2 regions of the Micromonospora sp. NPDC126480 genome follow, and region 2 is predicted to be linked to the other one. Evidence: predicted binding sites of a transcription regulator. Region 2 holds the regulator's gene; the other holds the start of a gene.
The links. The regulator HspR, encoded in region 2, represses chaperone genes until heat shock. The targets are predictions, from matches to a motif close to TTGAGTNNNNNNNACTCAA.

Region 1: the regulator HspR is predicted to act here: its motif matches at 5,968-5,986, upstream of lon (endopeptidase La).

Annotation. Positions count from the first base shown of each region.
Region 1 is NZ_JBEORU010000024.1:5,436-13,420, reverse strand. It holds gene ABTW87_RS21290 (sensor histidine kinase) at 1-539, opposite strand, end outside; gene ABTW87_RS21285 (hypothetical protein) at 673-1,536, shown strand; gene ABTW87_RS21280 (DEAD/DEAH box helicase) at 1,657-3,435, shown strand; gene lon (endopeptidase La) at 3,608-5,944, opposite strand; partial or broken gene ABTW87_RS21270 (DNA-binding response regulator) at 6,136-6,279, shown strand; gene ABTW87_RS21265 (histone-like nucleoid-structuring protein Lsr2) at 6,430-6,774, shown strand; gene ABTW87_RS21260 (MFS transporter) at 6,967-7,985, shown strand, end outside.
Region 2 is NZ_JBEORU010000033.1:27,215-35,199, reverse strand. It holds gene dnaK (molecular chaperone DnaK) at 1-396, shown strand, start outside; gene grpE (nucleotide exchange factor GrpE) at 444-1,196, shown strand; gene dnaJ (molecular chaperone DnaJ) at 1,280-2,455, shown strand; gene ABTW87_RS25380 (heat shock protein transcriptional repressor HspR) at 2,484-2,924, shown strand; gene ABTW87_RS25375 (hypothetical protein) at 3,057-3,254, shown strand; gene ABTW87_RS25370 (hypothetical protein) at 3,338-3,769, opposite strand; gene ABTW87_RS25365 (cation:proton antiporter) at 3,951-5,156, opposite strand; gene ABTW87_RS25360 (cation:proton antiporter regulatory subunit) at 5,162-5,662, opposite strand; gene ABTW87_RS25355 (hypothetical protein) at 5,781-6,311, opposite strand; gene ABTW87_RS25350 (CGNR zinc finger domain-containing protein) at 6,399-7,031, shown strand; gene clpB (ATP-dependent chaperone ClpB) at 7,118-7,985, shown strand, end outside.

The DNA.
Region 1 (7,985 bases), on a different contig from region 2:
TGCACGAGCAGTTCCCAGAACCAGACCTGGAAGCCGTTCACCGCGGCGACGCCCAGCCCGACCGTGCCGGTGACCAGCAGCGACCGGGTCACCGACGTGCCGGTCCACGCGGCCAGCGCGCCGGCGACGGCGAGCGCGGCGGCGACCACCGGCAGCACCAGACGGAACGAACCCAACAACGGCACCCCGCCGACGACGGCCGCGCCCAGCCAGGCCCAGGTGGGCCAGGTGCCCACGGCGACCGGTGCCACCAGCGGTACCGCGAGCACCGCCACGGCGGCGTACGCAAGCCGCAGCCGCCGCCGCGACCGGCCGGACGGCGCGGGCGTCACCACCGTACGCAGCGCCACCGCCAGCACGACCGCGAACGCGGCGAGCCCCGCCGCCCCGGAGACCACCCGCCACGGGTCGGTTTCCCGGGACAGCCCGACCGCCGGCAGGAGCAGGGTGGCGGCCATACCGGAAGCGAGGGAGACCACTGTCGCGGTGCGGGCCCGTGACAGGCTCCGCCCGCCGTCCGGCACCGCCGCCTCCACCACGCTCTGAAGGGTAGAGCGCGGCGCCACACACCAGGACGCCGCGGCTCGCACGGTCGGGCCGTGCGTTCCGCACCGTCGACCGGTGACGGTGCGCGCCTGGTTCCCGGCCGCGCCCGCCCCGCACGCTCGTCGCATGACAGAGCTGACGGCGACCTGCGCCGCGACGACCCACGACGACCTGCCGGCCCGACGCGTTCCACCGCTCGCCCGGCACCTGCTGGAGATGGTCCTGGCCATGGTGGTCGGGATGCTGCTGCTGGGTCCGGCGCGCGGCGCGCTGGCCGGTGCCCTCGGGCTGGGCCCGGCGGCGCCCGGCACCGGCGCGCTGCTGATGGCCACGGACATGAGCCTCGGCATGTCGGTGTGGATGTGGTACCGGGGGCATTCCGCGCCGGCGATCGGCGAGATGGCCGCCGCCATGTACGCGCCGGTGCTGCTGCTGGCCGTGCCGTACGCCGTCGGGCTGATCGGCGCCGGGGCCCTGATGGTGGGCGGCCACCTGCTGATGGTGCCGGCGATGGCCGCGGCGGTGCTGCGGCGCCGCGACGAGTACGCCGAGCACCGCGGCACCCGGCCCGGCCCGGACGCACACCCGCTGGTGCGGTTGGCGGCCCACCGCTGGCCGACCGGACTCGCACTGCTGATGAGCTTCGACAACTGGATCACACCGGCGGTCCTTCCCTGGTGGACCCTTCTCGGCCTGGCGGCCAGCTACCTTCTCGTCGGGGCGTGGCGGCGCCGGCTGGGCAACCGCCGGGTGCGCACCGTGCAGTTGGCGGGCCTGCTCGGCTGGACCGCGCTGGCCGTGGCCGCGCTGGTCGTCGGCGGAGACGCCGCCCGGTGGATCGTGGCCGTCGGCTGGCTCGCCCACGCCGTCTGGGACGCGTTCCACCACTGGCGGGACGAGGTCGTGCCGCGCGGCTACGCCGAGTGGTGCGCCGTCCTCGACACGGCCCTCGGCGCCACGATGATCCTGTTCATCGTCACCAGCCCGTGACGACCGGGTCGGCCGCGGCCCGCCACGACGACACCGTCGGTACGGGGTGGCGGCCGCCCGCCGCGGCGTGTTGTGCCGGTCGCCGGAGCGGACCCGAGGCGGTGATGAAAGGCTTGACGCATGAGTTCCGCACCCGTACGGCCCGATCCACCCACTGAACCGCCCGCCGGCGACGAGGCGTCCGCCTTCGCCGACCTCGACCTGCGCGACGAGTTGCTGGCCGCGCTCTCCGCGCTCGGCTACGAGGAGCCCACGCCGATCCAACGGGAGGCGATCCCTCCCCTGCTGGCCGGCCGGGACCTGCTGGGACAGGCCGCCACGGGTACCGGCAAGACGGCCGCGTTCGCGCTGCCGCTGTTGCAGCGAATGCCCGACGGCCGCCGCGGCGGGGACCCGGTGGCGCTGGTGCTGGTGCCCACCCGGGAGCTGGCGGTGCAGGTGTCCGAGGCGTTCCACCGGTACGGCAAGGACCTCGGCGCCCGGGTGCTGCCGATCTACGGCGGCCAGCCGATCGGTCGGCAGCTGCGCGCACTGGACGCCGGCGTGGACGTGGTGGTGGCCACCCCCGGCCGTGCGCTGGATCACATCGCCCGCGGCACGCTTCGTCTCGGCGACCTCGCCACCGTCGTGCTCGACGAGGCCGACGAGATGCTGGACATGGGTTTCGCCGAGGACATCGAGGCGATCCTGGAGCACGCTCCGGAGCAGCGGCAGACCGTGCTGTTCTCGGCGACGATGCCGAGCCGGATCGACGGGATGGCCCGGGCGCACCTGACCGATCCGGTGCGCATCCTCATCGCACGCGAGCAGCCGGTGGCCGGTGCGGCGCCCCGGGTACGGCAGAGCGCGTACCTGGTCGCGCGCGCACACAAGCCGGCGGCTCTGGGCCGGGTGCTGGACGTGGAGTCGCCGACCGCGGCGATCGTCTTCTGCCGCAGTCGGGAGGAGGTCGACCGGCTCACCGAGACGATGAACGGGCGGGGCTACCGGGCCGAGGCGCTGCACGGCGGGATGAGCCAGGAGCAGCGCGACCGGGTGATGGGCCGGCTGCGGGCGGGCACCGCCGACCTGCTGGTGGCCACGGACGTGGCCGCCCGTGGACTGGATGTCGAGCAGCTCAGCCACGTTGTCAACTACGACGTGCCATCGGCGCCCGAGTCGTACGTGCACCGCATCGGCCGGGTGGGTCGCGCCGGCCGGGAGGGGGTGGCGATCACCCTCGCCGAGCCACGCGAGCACCGGATGCTCAAGACCATCGAGCGGGTCACCGGCCAGCGGATCACCATCGACAAGATCCCGACGGTGGCGGACCTGCGGACGCGCCGGCTGGAACTCACGCAGGCGGCCCTGCGGGAGAGCCTGCTGGAGGACGACCTGGAGCCGTTCCGGGCGATCGTCGAGTCACTCAGCGACGAGTTCGACCTGATGGAGGTGGCGCTCGCCGCGGTCAGTCTGGCCCACGAGGCGACGCTGCCGGGCACGACGGACGAGGAGGAGGAGATCCCGCAGGTCGCGGTCCGCCCGTCCCGGGAGGGCCGGCCGGGGTACGACGGTCGGGTCGAACGCCGTCCGGCACGTCCCCGGGCCGCCGGCACCACCCAGGTCTTCATCGGGCTGGGCCGGCGCGCCGGCGTCCGGCCGCAGGACCTGGTCGGCGCCATCACCGGCGAGACCGCGGTGAGCGGGCGGGACATCGGCTCGATCGAGATCGCCGACCGCTTCTCACTGGTGGAGGTGCCGGTCGCGCTGGCCGACGAGGTCATCGCCGGGCTGCGCGGCAGCACGATCAAGGGCCGCAAGGCGACCGTCCGCCGGGACCGGGACACCGACGGCGACCGCCGCCCCGACGGCGACCGCCGCCACGACGACCGCAGCGACCGCGGCTGGCAGCGCCGCTGAGCGGTAAGGAAGGGCCCCTTCTTAACGCCTTCGGTAGAGGAAGGGCCCCTTGTTAACACCGTCCGGCAGGAGCGAGGTGCGGGAAACGCACCCGGACCGATCACCGAGGGCACGTGTTAAGAAGGGCCCCTTCTACAACGCCAGGCGTTAACAAGGGGCCCTTCCTTACACCTCAGGCGGCGGTGAGTGCCGGACCGTCCAGCGCCTTCGTGTCGGCGTCGGCCGGGCGTAGCGCCAGGGCGAGCACGTCGGCGACGTCGGCGAGCGGGTGGATGGTCAGCGCCTCGCGTACCTCGCTGGGCAGGTCGTCCAGGTCCGGTTCGTTGCGCTTCGGGATGATGACCTCGGTGAGGCCGGCCCGGTGGGCGGCGAGCAGCTTCTGCTTGACGCCACCGATGGGCAGCACCCGTCCGGAGAGGGTCACCTCGCCGGTCATCCCGAACTCGGGCCGGACCGACCGGCCGCTGGCCAGCGACGCCAGGGCGGTCACCATGGTGATGCCGGCGCTCGGGCCGTCCTTGGGCACCGCGCCCGCCGGGACGTGCAGGTGGATCCGCCGTCCGGCGAGTGCGTTCGGGTCCAGCCCGAGCCGGCGCCCGTTCGAGCGCAGGTACGACAGCGCGATGTGCGCCGACTCCTTCATGACGTCACCGAGCTGGCCGGTGAGGGTGAGCCCCGGCTCGCCCGCCATGTCGGTGGCCTCGATGAAGAGCACGTCGCCGCCCGCGCCGGTGACGGCCAGGCCGGTCGCCACCCCGGGCACCGCCGTCCGCTCGGCCGACTCCGGCGTGAACCTCGGCCGGCCCAGGTAGCGGGCGAGGTCGCCGGTGTCGACGCGGACCGGCGCGGGGTCGGTGGCGAGTGCGACGGTGACCTTGCGCAGGATCTTCGCCAGGGCGCGTTCCAGCTGCCGTACGCCGGCCTCCCGGGTGTGTTCCCCGGCGATGCGGGACAGCGCCTCGTCGGTGATCGTCACCTCGTCGACGGTCAGCCCGGCCCGCTCCCGCTGCCGGGGCAGCAGGTGGTCGCGGGCGATGGCGACCTTCTCGTCCTCGGTGTAGCCGTCCAGCGTCACCAGCTCCATCCGGTCCAGCAGCGGGCCGGGGACGGCCTCCACGACGTTGGCGGTGGCCAGGAACAGCACGTCGGACAGGTCGAGGTCGACTTCCAGGTAGTGGTCGCGGAAGGTGTGGTTCTGCGCCGGGTCGAGTACCTCCAGCAGCGCGGCGGCGGGGTCGCCGGAGTAGCCGACGGCCAGCTTGTCCACCTCGTCGAGGAGCACGACCGGGTTCATCGAGCCGGCCTCCCGCAGGGCGCGGACGATCCGGCCGGGCAGGGCGCCGACGTAGGTGCGCCGGTGGCCGCGGATCTCCGCCTCGTCGCGCACGCCGCCGAGGGAGACCCGCACGAAGGTGCGGCCGAGCGCCCGGGCGACGGATTCACCGAGGCTGGTCTTGCCGACACCGGGCGGGCCGGCCAGGGCCAGCACCGCGCCGGAGCCGCGCCCGCCGACGACACCGAGGTTGCGCTCGGCACGCCGGTTGCGCACCGCGAGGTACTCCAGGATCCGGTCCTTGACGTCGGCCAGGCCGGCGTGGTCGGCGTCGAGCACGGCGCGCGCCGCGGCCAGGTCGGTGTTGTCCTGGGTACGCGTGTTCCACGGCATCTCGAGCACGGTGTCGAGCCAGGTACGGATCCAGCCGGCCTCCGGGGAGGCGTCGCTGGCCCGTTCCAGCTTGCCGACCTCGCGCAGCGCCGCCTCGCGTACCTTCTCCGGCAGGTCGGCGGCCTCGACGCGGGCCCGGTAGTCGGCCGAGCCATCGGGCTCGTCCTCGCCGAGTTCCTTGCGGATCGCGGCGAGTTGCTGGCGCAGGAGGAACTCGCGCTGGGACTTCTCCAGCCCTTCGCGCACGTCGGTGGTGATCTGCTCGGCGACCTCCTGCTCGGCGAGGTGGTCCTTCACCCAGCCGACCAGCAGTTCGAGGCGTGTGGTGACGTCCGGGGCGGCGAGCAGTTCGGTCTTCTGGGTGAGGCTGAGCCAGGACACGTAGCCGGCCGAGTCGGCCAGTTCGGACAGGTCGGTCATCCGCTCGATCGCGTCGATGACCTGCCAGGCGCCGCGCTGCTGGAGCACCGACGTCATCAGGGCCCGGTACTCGCGGGCGAGTTCCCGGGCGCGGCCGGCGGGGGCGGGTTCGGTCAGTTCGGTCGCCTCCACCCAGAGCGCCGCGCCGGGCCCGGGGACGCCGGAGCCGATCCGTGCGCGGGTGAGGCCGCGTACGACGGCGGCCGGTTCGCCGCTGGGCAGCCGGCCGACCTTCTCGATGGTGGCGACGACGCCGACCGGTCCGTACTCGCCGTCGATGCGGGGCACGGCGAGCAGCCGCCGGTCGCCGGTGGCGCGGGCCGCGTCGACGGCGGCCTGGGTGATCGTCTCGAGGGTCACCGGGATCACCATGCCGGGCAGCAGCACGGCGTCGGTCAGGGGAAGGACCGGAAGTTTCGCCATCGAACACCTGCTATCACGTTGAGTTGAGCGTGTTCAACTCAAGTAACAAATCGTTCCCCTTGTTCCGTGGTGTGACCCAGACCACTCCGGCGCGGTACGACCAACTCCCGCGGTGAGCCGCCGCCGACCCTCACGGCCAGCGGGATCGCCAGCGCGGTCAGCGCCAGCGCGGCGAGCAGGCCGCCGGGCGCAGCACCGTCGAGATCGCCCTCGGGATGCACGTCTCCGAACGCACCGCCAAGCGGATGACGGCCACACTGCTGCGCAGGCTCCGGGTCTCGAGCCGGGCCGAGGCCGCCGCGCTCGCCGGGCACGCCGGCCTGCTCGCGGACTGACCGGCGGCACTTTCCGGCCGACCGTGCGCCGATTTCGGCGAAGGATTACCGAGCCGAACCTAAATGAGTACGACGCGTTTTGTTGCGGTTATGCCATGCGATACGTCAAACTTTGAACACACCCCGCCCCCACACAGGGAGTAATCGGCGATGGCAAGAAAAGTAATCACGGTTCTGACCGACGACCTCGACGGCGGAAAGGCCGATCGGACCGTCGAGTTCGGCTTGGACGGCGTGGCGTACACGATCGACGTCTCCGACGAGAACGCGGGTGTGCTGCGCAAGGCACTGGACCCGTACATCACGGCCGGCCGGCGGATCGGCCGCGGTGGCGTGGAGACGGCACGGCCGCCGCGGCGGGGAGCCGGTTCCGGCGCGGGAATGGACCGGGAGCAGAACCGCGCCATCCGGGAATGGGCCGTGAAGAACGGCTACAAGATTTCCGAGCGCGGCCGGATCCCGGTCGAGGTCGTCGAGGCGTACAAGAACCGCTGAACGACGCCCTGCGCGGGGCCGTGCCGGAATTCGGCGTGGCCCCGCCGGCATTTGCGGGGCCTGCCATTCCCGGCCGTGATCGTGATCCGCGCCACGCGCCCCGAAGGGCGACCGCAGCCGTGTCGTACCCCTGGGTTGTAATGAGCGCCAAGCTTGGTGGTCATTACGGTTCCGGGTGGACGGGGGCGGCCGATGAGGAAGTGGTGGACGCGGACGGCGGGTGGGCTGCCGCGCACCTTCTGGCACCTGTGGACCGCCACGCTGATCAACCGGCTGGGCAGCTTCGTCGCCATCTACCTGGGTGTGTACCTGGTGTCGGTCCGGGACTTCAGCCCCGCGTACGCCGGAATGGTGATCGGGTTGCACGGCGCCGGCAGCGCGGCCGGCGGCGTCCTGGGCGGCGTCGTGGCGGACCGCTGGGGGCGGCGACCGGCGATGCTGAGCGGCAACGTGGCGGCCGCCGCGATCGCGCTGTCGCTCGGCCTGAGCGGGCATCCGGCGGCGATCGCGGCCCTGACGCTGCTGCTCGGACTCTGCCTGGGGGTGGCCCGGCCCGCCTTCACCGCGACGATCATCGACGTGGTCGGCGAGCGGGACCGGCTGCGCGCGCTGACCTTGAACTACTGGGCGATCAACATCGGCTTCTCGGTCGCCGCCACCATCGCCGGACTGCTGGTCCGCGTCGACCCGGTGCTGCTGTTCGTGATCAACGCCACCGTGCTGCTCGGCACCGCCGCCCTGATCGGTCTCACGGTGCCCGAGTCCCGACCGGCGGTCACGGCCGCCGGTCCGGCCGCGCGGGGCGATTCCGGCGGCCTGGGTACGGTCCTGCGGGACCGGGTCTTCCTCACCTTCACGGCGCTGACCGGTCTCGCCTGGCTCTGCATCGAGGCGAGCGTGCTGCTGCCGGTCGCGCTGCAGGCCGACGGGCTGCCGGCCACGGCGTACGGGCCGATCATCGCGGTCAACGGCCTCATGATCGTCCTCGGCCAGCTCTTCGTGCCCCGGCTCGTCGGCCGCTTCGACCGGTCCCGCACCGTCGCGGTCGCCGTCCTGGTGATCGGCACCGGCTTCGCCCTCACCGCGCTCGCCGACAGCGTGTGGTTCTACGCGTTCACCGTGCTGGTCTGGACCCTCGGTGAGATGGCCATGACCCCGGCGAACTCCGCGCTGACCGCCGACCTGTCGCCCGCCGCGCAGCGCGGTCGGTA
Region 2 (7,985 bases):
CGCGACGAGGCGGAGACCCGCAACCTGGCCGAGGCGCTCCAGTGGCAGACCGAGAAGTTCCTGGCCGAGAGCGGCGACAAGCTGCCCACCGAGGCCCGGGACCAGATCAACGAGGCGCTCGGCGAGCTGCGCAGTGCGCTCGGCGGCCAGGACATCGAGAAGATCAAGTCGGCGCACGAGCGGCTGGCCCAGGTCTCCCAGCAGGCCGGCTCCCTGCTCTACAGCCAGCAGGGCGAGCAGCCCGGTCAGGCGGACGCCGGCGCTGCCGGCGGCACCCAGGCCGGCGGCACCCAGGCCGGCGGCACCCAGGCCGGCGGCGCGCAGCCCGGCGGTGCCCAGGCCGGCGGCCCCGACGACGTGGTCGACGCGGAGATCGTGGACGAGGACAAGAAGTGACAATCGCCCTCGGACACGCACTCCACGCACAGGGATGAGGTAGCCGCATGACGGACAAGCCACGAGCCGCCGACCCGGGCAGCACCGGGTCGGCGCGGGGTGGCTCCGCGTCCGCCGGCAAGGCTGGTGCGGAGCCGCGGGTCGTCATCCGTAACAACCGCAAGATCAGGGAGGCTCCGGCGTCCGACCCGGCCGCCGCCGACGCCGGGTCGGACGTCCCGGCCGAGGGGCTGGTCGAGGAGGCCGAGGTCGTGGTCGACGAGATCCAGGCGGAGACCGCCGAGGCGGACGAGGGTACGCCGGGCGGTCCGCCGGTGGTGGACGCCCCGGCCGAGCCGGTCGACGCCGCCGCGGCCACCTCGCTCGGCGCCGAGCTGGAGGCGTTGCGCGCCGAGCTCGACGAGCGGACCCGGGATCTGCAGCGGGTGACCGCCGAGTACGCCAACTACCGCAAGCGGGTCGACCGGGACCGGGGCCTCGTCACCGAGCAGGCCACCGGCTCCGTGCTGGCCGCGCTGCTGCCGATCCTCGACGACCTGGACCGGGCCCGTGAGCACGGTGACCTGGTCGGGCCGTTCGGGTCGGTGGCGGAGCAGCTGACCACCGCGCTTGGCAAGTTCGGCCTGACCCCGTTCGGCGAGGAGGGTGACCCGTTCGACCCGACGCGGCACGAAGCGGTGGCGCACCAGACCTCGGCCGAGGTCAGCGAGCCGACCTGTGTGCAGATCATGCGGCGGGGTTACCTGATCGGCGAGCGGCTGCTCCGGCCGGCGCTGGTCGGGGTCGCCGACCCTGAGTAAGTGGTGCGACACGACGACCGGATCGTCCCGCCCGCCCGCACCGGGTGGGCGGGACGACCGTTCGGCGGGAAGGGGGTGGACCGGTGAGTTCCAAGGACTGGATCGAGAAGGACTACTACGCCGTCCTGGGCGTGCCGAAGGCCGCCTCCGCTGACGAGATCAAGAAGGCGTACCGGAAGCTGGCGCGCGAGTCGCACCCGGACCACAACCCCGGCGACCCGAAGGCCGAGGAGCGGTTCAAGGCGGTCTCCGAGGCGTACGCGGTGCTCGGCGACGAGGCCAGGCGCCGGGAGTACGACGAGATGCGCTCCCTGTTCGGTTCGGGTGCGTTCCGGCGCAACGCCCGCGCGGGAGGTCGGCCCGGTGGCGTGCCGTTCGACGTGTCCGACCTGTTCGGCGGCGCGACGGGCGGGGACCGGCGGTTCGGTGGGGCCGGCTTCCAGGACCTGTTCAGTTCGATCTTCTCGGGTGGTGGCGGTGGCGCCGCGCCCCGTGGCCCGGCCCGGGGGCGGGACGTCGAGACCGAGGTCGCCCTGGACTTCGATGACGCGGTCCGTGGGGTGACGCTCCCGCTGACGCTGCGCGCCCCCGGCGTGTGCGACACCTGCCACGGCAACGGGGCGAAGCCCGGCACCCAGCCGCGTGCCTGTCCGGTCTGCCACGGCGCCGGGGTCACCACCCGCAACCAGGGGTCGTTCAGCTTCTCCGAGCCGTGCCGCAACTGTCAGGGCGTCGGCACGGTGGTGGACGAGAAGTGCCCGGAGTGCCAGGGCACCGGCGGGGTCACCAAGACCCGGACCCTCAACGTCCGGTTCCCCGCCGGGGTGGCCGACGGCCAACGGATCCGGCTGGCCGGGCGGGGCGAGCCCGGTGAGCGGGGTGGCCCGGCCGGCGACCTCTTCGTCCAGGTCAAGGTACGCCCGGACAACCTGTTCGGGCGATCCGGTGACGACCTGACCCTGACCGTGCCGATCACCTTCGCGGAGGCCGTCCTCGGCACGGATCTGCGGGTACCCACGCTGGACGGCGCGGTGACCCTGCGGGTGCCGCCGGGCACGCCGAGCGGGCGGGTGCTGCGGGCGCGGGGCAAGGGGGTGGTCCGCAACGACGGGCGGGCCGGTGACCTGCTTGTCACGCTCGACGTGGTGATTCCGGCGAAGCTGTCGGACGAGGCGCGGGCGGCGTTGGAGACGTTCGCCGCGCAGACCCCGCCGGCCGCCCGGGAACATCTCGAGGCGCGGGTACGTCGAGTTGGTTGAGGTTGAGTGCACGTGGAGGTGAGCGGGGATGTCGGACGGGTTCGTCGGAGCGGATGACCCTGCCTACGAGGCCAAGGTGCTGATGATCTCGGTGGCGGCGCGGATGGCGGGCATGCACCCGCAGACGCTGCGCCAGTACGACCGGCTCGGTCTGGTCCAGGCCGGCCGGGCGGCCGGGGGCGGTCGCCGGTACAGCGTCCGCGACGTGGTGCTGCTGCGTGAGGTGCAGCGGCTCAGCCAGGACGACGGCATCAACCTCGCCGGCGTGAAGCGGATCATCGGTCTGGAGCGTCTGCTGGAGCAGGCGCAGCAGCGGGTGGCCCGGCTGGAGGCGGAGCTGGACGCCGCGTACCGCCGGATCGCCGAACTGGAGGCGCTCGCCCGTTTCCCGGGCGGTGACCTCGTGCCCACCAACCGCACCTCCACCGCGCTTGTGGTCTGGCGTCCCCGCCGGAACCCGGAGCGTTGAGCCCTCGCGAACGGCGGTGTCCCGGCCCGGGGCACCGCCGTTCGCTGTTTTCCTCCGTCGGGTGAGGCAGGTCGACTAGCCTCGAAATCAGGTTCAACCGACTCAATCCGGACTCCGATGGCAGGGGGAGCCATGGCGGAATCGGCGAAGAAGGTTGCCCAGCAGACGGAAGAGCGTCTCGAGCAGGTGGCCGAGAACGTCCGGAAGCGGTTCGCCAAGCTCACCGAGGGCAGGCTCGGCGACACGATCAACGAAGGGCGGTTCGCCGACTCGGTCGACCACGGCGTCGACCAGGGCCGACGCGAGAGCCGCGACCGAAGGGCGCGCTGACCGCCGGCGGACGGGCCGGGACCCACGGGGGGTCCCGGCCCGTCCGCACAGGCACGACGGGGAAGGGCGGGGCTGGACCGAGGTCAGCCGAGGCGGCGGTTCTCGCGGACCAGGCCGCCTTCGCACCAGTCGCGGTACGCGAAGAGGTTCGGCCGGGCCAGCAGGACGCGGCTGTTGTGCGCCCACGTCCGCATGAGCTCGTCGCCGTCGCGCTCCGCCTGCTCCACCAGCTTCCGGAAGCGCCGCTTGGGATGGGCGCGGAAATTCGTCCGGATCCCGTCGGCGGCGTAGATGTAGAGGCAGTGCAGCGCGAACCGGCGGGCCGGGCAGGCCGGATCCATGGCCAGGTCGAAGAGGGTCATCACCAGCCGGTCACCGGAGACCAGCAGGTCCCAGTCCGGCGGCATCGACGCCAGTGGGACCGAGTCGGGGTGGTACGCCCACGCCCGCAACTCCGTCGGCGACGGGTCGACAGGGTTGGCGAAGCCGTGGAACGTCGATTCCTGCACGCTCACCGGCCAACCTTCCCGCTCCTCGTCGCGGGGCTTACGCACCACCGCGAACCCATGGCTGCTGGGCCGAAACGGTAACGCGAGCGCGCCATCAGCGGTAGTCCCTCGCGGGAGCAATTCGACAACCGTTGGACCGGCCGGGTCGCACCGTACGGTTGGACCCGGCCGGGACGGGACGGACCGGTCAGTCCGGGACGGGCGCCGGCCGCGCGCGCTGCTCCGCCGCCCGGCGCCGCAGCCAGCTCTTGAACCAGTCCAGGTCGGGCACCCGGGCCAACATCGGCCCGGTCACGACCGTGATCAGGACGTACGCGGTGGCGAGCGCGGCAAGTTGCGGCTCGACGCTCCCGGCCGCCACCGCGAGTCCAGCAATGACGATCGAGAACTCCCCCCGGGGCACCAGGGCGAGGCCGGCGCGCCAGCGGCCGGGTTCGGCGATTCCGGCCCGCCGCGCCGCGAGGTAACCGGTGAGCGTCTTCGTCCCCATCGTGATCACCGCCAGGGCGAGCGCCGGCAGCAGCACCGGCGGGATGTCGCGCGGGTCGGTGACCAGACCGAAGAAGAGGAAGAACACGGCGGCGAACAGATCCCGCAGCGGGGTGAGCAGTTCGGTCGCGTGGTGCGCCACCGGCCCGGACAGCGCGATGCCCACCAGGAACGCGCCGACCGCGGCCGACACCTGGAGCTTCGCGGCCACACCGGCGACCAGCAGGGTCAGGCCCAGCACGCCCAGCAGCAGCGCCTCGGGATCCCCGGCCGACATGACGTTCGAGATGGCCCGGCCGTACCGGATCGCCACCACAAGCACGATCAGCACCGTGGCGACCGCGACGCCGAGCGCCACCCCGCCGGCGATCAGACCGGTCCCGGCCAGGACGGCGGTGAGCAGCGGTAGGTAGAAGGCCATCGCCAGGTCCTCGATGACCAGCACCGACAGGATCACCGGGGTCTCCCGGTTACCGAGCCGGCCCAGGTCGCCCAGCACCTTCGCGATGACACCGGACGACGACACCCAGGTGATGCCGGCCAGCACGACGGCGGCCACCCAGTCCCACCCGAGCAGCAGCGCGAACGCGGCGCCCGGCAGCGCGTTGAGCACGCCGTCGACCAGCCCGGCCGGCGCCGCGGCCCGCAGGTTGCCGACCAACTCGCCGGCGGAGTACTCCAGACCGAGCATGACCAGCAGCAGGATCACGCCGATCTCGGCGCCGATCGCGAAGAACTCCTCGCTGGCTTTGAACTCGAACACGCCGCCGTGCCCGAAGACCAGGCCGGCGAGCAGGTAGAGCGGGATGGGCGAGAGGCCGATCCGGCGGCTGATCCGGCCGAGCAGGCCGAGCAGGAACAGCAGCGCCCCGACCTCGATGAGCAGCGTCGTGGTTTCGTGCATCCGCCTCAGCCGTCCGGGTCACCGTCGGCGAGGATGGCGGTCACGCTGTCGAGACCCTGCCGGGTACCGACCACGACCACCACGTCGCCGGCCGCGAAGCGGAACGAGGGATCCGGAGAGACGATCACCTCGCCGCGGCGGAGGACCGCCACGATCGAGGCGCCCGTGCGGGTGCGCGCCTTGGTGTCCCCGAGCTTCCGGTTGACGTACGACGAGCCGGCGGGGATGGCGATCTGTTCGGTGAGCAGGCCGGCGGCCTGCTCCCGGAGGCCGGAGAGCTGACCGAGCATGAGCGACGCGCCGAGGATGTCGGCCAGCGCCTCCGCCTCGTCGTCGGTCAGCGGGATGTCGGCCTGGCAGGCGTCGGGGTCGTCGGGGTCGTAGAGGACGAGGTCACGCCGGCCGTTTCGGTGGGAGACGACGCCGAGGCGCCGTCCTGACTCCGTCATCAGGTCGTGACGTACGCCGATCCCCGGCAGCGAAGTCTGTTCGACACGTACTCGCACCCGCGCAGCGTACTCGCACGTCGCGCGCTGATGATCCGGCCGGTCCCCGAGGCGCACCTTCCGGGACCGGCGAGTTCCGGCGCCGCCGACGGCCGGAACTCGCCGGATCAACGGCGCGTCAGTGCAGGTCGGTGCAGACGTCGTGCTCGGTGCCGGCGTCGACGCGGATCTGGCGTACGCCGCCGTTCGCCGCGAAGGTCACCTCGTGGTAGCCGTCGAGCCGCCAGATCCCCTTCGGGTACGCGTCGGTGGCCCGGAAGCCGACGGCCACCGCGCCCAGGTACCGGTGGGTCATCGAGCCGTCGGTGCCGTAGTCGATGAAGGCGGTCCCGCTCAGGTCGTGCTCGACGGTCGCGCCGCTGTCGAGGTTCGTGTAGCGGACCCGCAGGTCGCCGGTGATGACCTGCTGGTGCGGGCTGCCGTCCGGGTAGCTGGTCAGCGTCGCGATGCGTTCCTCGTCGACGACCGGCTCGGCGTGCACGGCGAAGGCGCACCGCTCGCCGGCGGCGACCGTGTACGGCTGCGACCGGTACGGCTGCCAGTCCAGGCCGGCCGCCGCCGGTCCGGCCAGCGCCGGGCCGGCGGCGGCCACGGTGGCGGCGACCGTGACGGTGAGCACTCCGAGGGTGGCGGCGAACAGGCGCCCCATGTGTTCTCCTAACCGCTAAGTGAATAGTTACCGGTTAGTGAGAGGCAACCCTTCCTGGCCCGGCTTGTCAAGCGGCACAATCGACCGGTGCACTGGGTCGAGGTCGACGGCGTTCCCCTGCCGAAGCTCTACGGCGGGCATCCCGCGCTCGACTTCTGCAACACCTGGTCCGGCTGGGACGCCGTCGTCCGGGCGCCGTCCGGTCCGCCGGATCCGAAGCGCGAGTGGATCCCGACGTACGACCGCTTCGTGATCTGGGCCGGGCACGCCGGCCTGCTGCCGGCGGCCTCCGGACAGCGGCTCCGGGCCGACGCGACAGTCGACGCGCGGACCGCCGGTACGGTCCTCCGCCAGGCCTACCGGTTCCGCAACGCGCTCTACCGGCTGCTGCGCGACCCGACCGACGAGGAGGCGTTCGGTGAGGTGGCGCGGGTGGCGCAGGCGGCGGTCCGGGCCACGGAGCTGGCGCCCGCCGACGGGGGCGGTGCGCGGCGGGTCCTGCCCGACTCGACCGGGCTGGCCCACCCGCTGTACGCCGTCGCGCGTGCCGCCGAGGAGTTGGTGACCGGCGAGGCCGTCCGGTCGGTGGGCGCGTGCCCGGGGCCGGACTGCGGGTGGCTCTTCCTCGACCCGCGTGGCCGCCGTCGCTGGTGCGACATGGCGAGCTGCGGCAACCGCGCCAAGGTGCGCGCCCACGCCGCACGACACGCCAACGAGTGACTCAGGTCACAGCGACAAGGTTGAGCGGAATAGGCTCAACTCTGGGAATGTCCGTACCAGTGGACACGCCGATCCCGGGGGAGCCCATGAACACCGAACGTCTCACCACCAAGAGCCGCGAGACCATCACCGGTGCCGTCGCACTCGCCAACCAGCGCGGGCACGCCACCGTGGAACCCTGGCACCTGCTGCTGTCCCTGCTGGACACCGACGGCTCGACCGCGGCCGGCCTGCTGCGCGCCGCCGGTGCCGACCCCGACGAACTGCGCCGGGTCGCCCGGCGCGCGGTCGACGCGCTCCCCGCCGCGCGCGGCTCCAGCGTCGCCGAGCCCACCCTGGCCCGCGAGTTCGTCAACGCGATCGGTGCCGCCGAGCAGATCGCCCGGCCGCTCGGCGACGAGTACACAAGCACCGAGCACCTGCTCGCCGGCCTCGCCCGGGTCGGCGGCGCGGTGTCGACCGCGCTCAAGGCCGTCGGCGCCACCGAGGAGAACCTCGTCGCCGCGTTCCCGACCGTCCGTGGTGGGGACCGGCGGGTCACCACGGCCGACCCGGAGCAGACCTACCAGGCGCTGGCGAAGTACGGCGTGGACCTGACCGCAAGCGCCCGGGACGGCAGGATCGACCCGGTCATCGGCCGGGACGCCGAGATCCGTCGGGTGATCCAGGTGCTGTCCCGGCGTACGAAGAACAACCCGGTCCTGATCGGCGAGCCGGGCGTCGGCAAGACCGCCATCGTCGAGGGCCTGGCCCAGCGGATCGTCGCCGGCGACGTGCCCGAGTCGCTGCGCGACAAGAGGTTGGTCTCGCTCGACCTCGGCGCGATGGTGGCCGGCGCGTCGTACCGGGGGCAGTTCGAGGAGCGGCTGAAGTCCGTCCTCGAAGAGATCAAGAACTCGAACGGCCAGGTCATCACGTTCCTCGACGAGCTGCACACGGTGGTCGGCGCCGGCA